2 regions of the Streptomyces purpurascens genome follow, and region 2 is predicted to be linked to the other one. Evidence: riboswitches for the same ligand, from Rfam matches in the RefSeq annotation. Region 2 holds a riboswitch; the other holds the start of a gene.
What was found. A riboswitch is a leader RNA that binds a small molecule or an ion and turns the genes downstream of it on or off. The one in region 2 is predicted to bind glycine.
Positions count from the first base shown of each region.

Region 1: it holds a riboswitch for glycine, as region 2 does, so the genes downstream of both, gcvT (glycine cleavage system aminomethyltransferase GcvT) here and gcvP (aminomethyl-transferring glycine dehydrogenase) in region 2, are expected to answer to the same signal.

Region 1 covers NZ_CP108341.1:6,492,957-6,495,418, reverse strand. Annotated here, with positions in the region: gene OHU35_RS29780 (AAA family ATPase) at 349-1,017, opposite strand; glycine riboswitch at 1,200-1,300, shown strand; glycine riboswitch at 1,302-1,428, shown strand; gene gcvT (glycine cleavage system aminomethyltransferase GcvT) at 1,468-2,462, shown strand, end outside.
Region 2 covers NZ_CP108341.1:1,550,789-1,553,250, reverse strand. Annotated here, with positions in the region: gene OHU35_RS07085 (DNA polymerase IV) at 1-323, shown strand, start outside; gene OHU35_RS07080 (PRC-barrel domain-containing protein) at 341-715, opposite strand; glycine riboswitch at 829-924, shown strand; gene gcvP (aminomethyl-transferring glycine dehydrogenase) at 1,101-2,462, shown strand, end outside.

The DNA.
Region 1 (2,462 bases), 4.9 Mb from region 2:
CCGGCCGACCCTGTGAACACCGGCTGACCGGCCACGGACAGCCGGGCCTGTGAACACCGGCTCACCGGCCGCGGACAGGGCAGGCCCACGAACACCGGCTCACCAGCCACGGACAGGCCACGGGCCCGCGAACACCGACTCACCGAACACGGACAGGGCAGGCCCACGAACACAGGCTCACCGGCCGCAGACAGGCCACGGGCCCGCGAACACCGACTCACCGAACACGGACAGGCCGGGCCCACGAACACCGACTCACCAGCCACGGACAGCCAGACCCACGAACACAGGCTCACCAGCCGCGGACACGCCGCGGGCCCGCGAACACCGGCTCACGGGCCGGGGCAGTCAGCCCGCGAAGCCGATGCGGTGCAGGGCGTTCGCCGCGTCGCGGTCGGCGAGGATCGCCGAGCCGCAGCCGGTCGGCAGTTCGCCCCGTTCCACCTCGCGCAGCAGTCGGGTGGTGGCCGCGCGGTGGCGCAGGAACGCGTACCGCGAGACGCCGCGGCCGCGGTCGCGCTGGCCGGCCAGGGCCTGCTCGGGGGTGACGTCGAGCATGAGCAGGTGGAGCGTGCCGCCCCGGCGGCGGGCCTCGCGGGCCAGCCAGCGGCGGACCCAGGCCTGGGTGCCGCAGTCGTGCACGACGACGGCCTCGCCGCCGCGCAGGGCGCGGCGCAGCCCGGTGTAGTGGGCGAGGCGGACGAGCGGGCGGTAGACCCCGTACGGCAGGGCGCGCGGCATGCGGCGGTCCCAGTGGTCGCGGGTGTCCTGGGAGTCGATGCGCCGGCCCGGCACGGTGCGCCGCATCAACGTGGACTTGCCGCTGCCGGGCAGTCCCGTGACCACGACGATGTCGCGGGGGCCGAACAGCAGCGCGTGCGGGCCGCGGCCGGCGCGCTCGCGCAGATCGCGGACGACCGGCACCGGCTGCGGGCCGCAGGCCGCATGCGCCGGAGCGGTCGACTGCTCGGGCAGCGCGATGCCCGACGTCGTGGCGTACGCGGTGGTCCTGTTCACCGTGATCGTCCTCCCCTGGGGCCAGGTACGGAGTCCCATGCCCGCCGAGTGTAAAGAGAAGGTAATGCCCGATGTCTCTGGTTTTAGTCCTCTTCCTGCAACAGGCCTGCTACAGGGTGGTCCCCCTGCCACCCCGCGACAATGCGTGCAATGATGTGCCCGCCAACTGCATACCGGCCGTTTGAATCCGCGCGGGAGAGTCCCCAGCACCGTCCGACGCTGGGGCGCCGAAGGAGCAAGTCCCTCCCTTGAATCTCTCAGGCCCCGTTACCGCGCGGGCGAGGCACATCTGAAAAGCGGGCCGCACCCTTCTCCGGAGTCCGGGGAGGCGGCGTGGCCCCACCCAAGGTGCAAGCCGTGTCCCGTGTGGTCATGGCGAACCTCTCAGGTTCCGATGACAGATGGGGAGGAACGACCTCGCCCGTCATGCCCCTGGGAGACGACCGACCGATGAGCAGTACAGGAGAACTCCGCCACACCGCGCTCGATGCCCTGCATCGTTCGCTCGGCGCGACGATGACCGACTTCGCCGGCTGGGACATGCCCCTGCGCTACGGCTCCGAGCGCGACGAGCACAACGCGGTGCGCACGAAGGCCGGGCTGTTCGACCTCTCCCACATGGGGGAGATCACCGTCACGGGGCCGGGGGCCGCCGCCCTCCTCGACCACGCGCTGGTCGGCAACATCGGCGGGGTCAAGCCCGGCCGCGCCCGCTACACCATGATCTGCCAGGCCGACGGCGGCATCCTCGACGACCTGATCGTCTACCGGCTGGCCGAGCAGGAGTACATGGTCGTCGCCAACGCCTCCAACGCCCAGGTGGTCCTGGACGCGCTGGTGGAACGTTCCGCCGGCTTCGACGCCGAGGTGCGCGACGACCGGGACGCCTACGCGCTGCTCGCCGTACAGGGCCCGGAGTCCCCGGGGATCCTGAAGTCCCTCACCGACGCCGACCTCGACGGCCTGAAGTACTACGCCGGTCTGCCCGGCACGGTCGCGGGTGTCCCGGCCCTCATCGCCCGCACCGGGTACACCGGCGAGGACGGCTTCGAGCTGTTCGTGAAGCCGGAGCACGCCGTCGAGCTGTGGCAGGCCCTGACCAAGGCGGGCGAGGGCGCCGGCCTGGTCCCGTGCGGGCTGTCCTGCCGCGACACGCTGCGCCTGGAGGCGGGCATGCCGCTGTACGGGCACGAGCTGAGCACCTCCCTGACGCCCTTCGACGCCGGGCTCGGCCGGGTGGTGAAGTTCGAGAAGGAGGGCGACTTCGTGGGCCGCGAGGCCCTGGCGGAGGCCGCCGCGCGCGCCGAGCAGAACCCGCCCCGCGTCCTGGTCGGCCTCGTCGCCGAGGGCCGTAGGGTCCCGCGCGCCGGGTACCCGGTCGTCACCGGCGGCGAGGTGATCGGCGAGGTCACCTCCGGCGCCCCCTCCCCCACGCTCGGCAAGCC
Region 2 (2,462 bases):
CGGTCGCGGAGGGCCCGGTCGAGGAGCACGCCGCGGCGCCGGTCGAGGAACGGCCCGCGCCGGCCGAGCGGCGCTGGCCCGCCGGGCACGATGTGCGGCACGCCGGGTTCGGGCACGGATGGGTGCAGGGCAGCGGCTTGGGGCGGGTCACCGTACGGTTCGAGACGCCCGGCTCGGAGCCTGGGCGGGTGCGGACCTTCCGGGTCGACGATCCGGAGCTGGAGCCGGCGGATCCGTTGCCGCTGGTGTTACGAGAGCCTGAGGGGGACCATGCGCCGGATGGTGACTCCGGGGGTGTGGGGCTGCGGTCCGCCGCCCCTTAGGCGGCTCGCCGGGGGCTTCAGGCCGTCTCGTCCGTGCCCGCCAGTTTGCCGAACTGGTGGTCCTGGAGCGGGGGAGGGGCGGCGACGTCGAGACCGTAGTGGTGGTAGAGCTGGAGTTCCTGCTCCGGGGAGAGGTGGCGGCCCACGCCGAAGTCGGGAGCGTCCTTGATCAGGGCGCGGTCGAAGGGCACGTGGAGGGCGCCGTCGATCAGTTCGCTGGGCTCGAGGGGGACGAAGGCGTCCCTGCTGAACAGACCGGTCCGTATGGCCGCCCACTCCGGGACGCCGGTGGCGTCGTCGAGGTAGACCTCGTCGATCGTGCCGATCCTGGTTCCGTTGCGGTCGAACGCCTTGCGGCCGATCAGGTTGCGCGGATCGATATCGGTTCGCACGGGCCCTCCACATGGTCGCAACTCATCCGTAACCACTACAAAACGGCACAATCGAGGAGGCGGCCACTCGAAGGTTCGTGCGTTGACCGCGCTGGTAGGCTGACAACGGCTGCTGACCCCGTGCGGGAGAGTCCTCCAGACACCATCGGAGGCGCCGAAGGAGCAAATCCTCCCCGGAATCTCTCAGGCCCACGTACCGCACGGACGAGGTCACTCTGGAAAGCAGGGCGGATGTCACGGCTTCCGCTCTCACCGACGGTGAAAGCCGGAGGCCTTCGGGCGATCCGGTGAAGCTCTCAGGTTGACATGACAGAGGGGGAGGCCGTCCGGGTACCCGTGCCGTGGTGCCCCTCGAAGGTCGTGTCAGACCAGGAGGCCTCCGCATATGACCGCCCATCGCATTCCGCTCTCCGAACTCGAAGAGGCAGTTCCCTTCGAGCAGCGCCACATCGGCCCCGACCACGAGGCGTGCGCCAAGATGCTCGCGCACGTCGGCTACGGCTCGCTGGACGAGCTGACGGCAGCCGCGGTCCCGGCCGTGATCAAGAGCGCCGAGGCACTGGACCTGCCGGGCGCCCGCAGCGAGGCCGAGGTGATCGCCGAGCTGCGCTCCCTCGCCGACCGCAACCAGGTCCTCGGCTCCATGATCGGGCTCGGCTACTACGGCACGTTCACGCCGCCGGTCGTCATGCGCAACGTCATGGAGAACCCGTCCTGGTACACGGCCTACACGCCATACCAGCCGGAGATCTCGCAGGGCCGGCTCGAGGCGCTGCTCAACTTCCAGACCATGGTCGCCGACCTGACCGGACTGCCGACCTCCGGCGCCTCCCTGCTCGACGAGGGCACCGCGGCGGCCGAGGCCATGGCGCTGTCGCGGCGTCTGGGCAAGAACAAGAAGGGCCTGTTCCTGGTCGACGCGGACGCGTTGCCGCAGACCATCGCCGTGATCGAGACCCGGGCCGAGCCGACCGGTGTCGAGGTCGTCGTCGCCGATCTCAGTGACGGCATCCCCGCCGAGATCGCCGAGCGTGAGATCAACGGCGTGCTGATCCAGTACCCGGGCGCCTCCGGAGCCGTACGGGACGTCAAGCCGGTCATCGACCAGGCGCACGCGCTCGGGGCGCTCGTCACCGTCGCCGCCGACCTGCTCGCGCTGACCCTGCTGAAGTCGCCCGGTGAGCTCGGCGCGGACATCGCGGTCGGGACGACGCAGCGGTTCGGCGTGCCGATGGGCTTCGGCGGACCGCACGCCGGTTACATGGCCGTCGGGGAGAAGATGGCGCGCAGCCTGCCCGGGCGGCTCGTGGGCGTGTCCGTGGACGCCGACGGGAACAAGGCCTACCGGCTGGCGCTGCAGACGCGTGAGCAGCACATCCGTCGTGAGAAGGCCACCAGCAACATCTGCACCGCGCAGGTGCTGCTCGCCGTCATGGCCGGCATGTACGCCGTCTACCACGGGCCCGAGGGCCTGAGGAGCATCGCGCGGCGCACCCACCGGTACGCCACGGTCCTCGCCGCCGGGCTCGCGAACGGCGGTGTCGAGGTCGTGCACGGCGCCTACTTCGACACCCTGACCGTGCGCGTCGAGGGCCGGGCCGCCGAGATCGTGGCCACCGCAGCGGAGCGGAACGGGGTCAACCTGCGTCTCGTCGACGCCGACCACGTCTCGATCTCGTGCGACGAGACCACGACGCGGGCCCAGCTGCGTGCCGTATGGGCCGCGTTCGGGGTCGAGGGTGTCGTC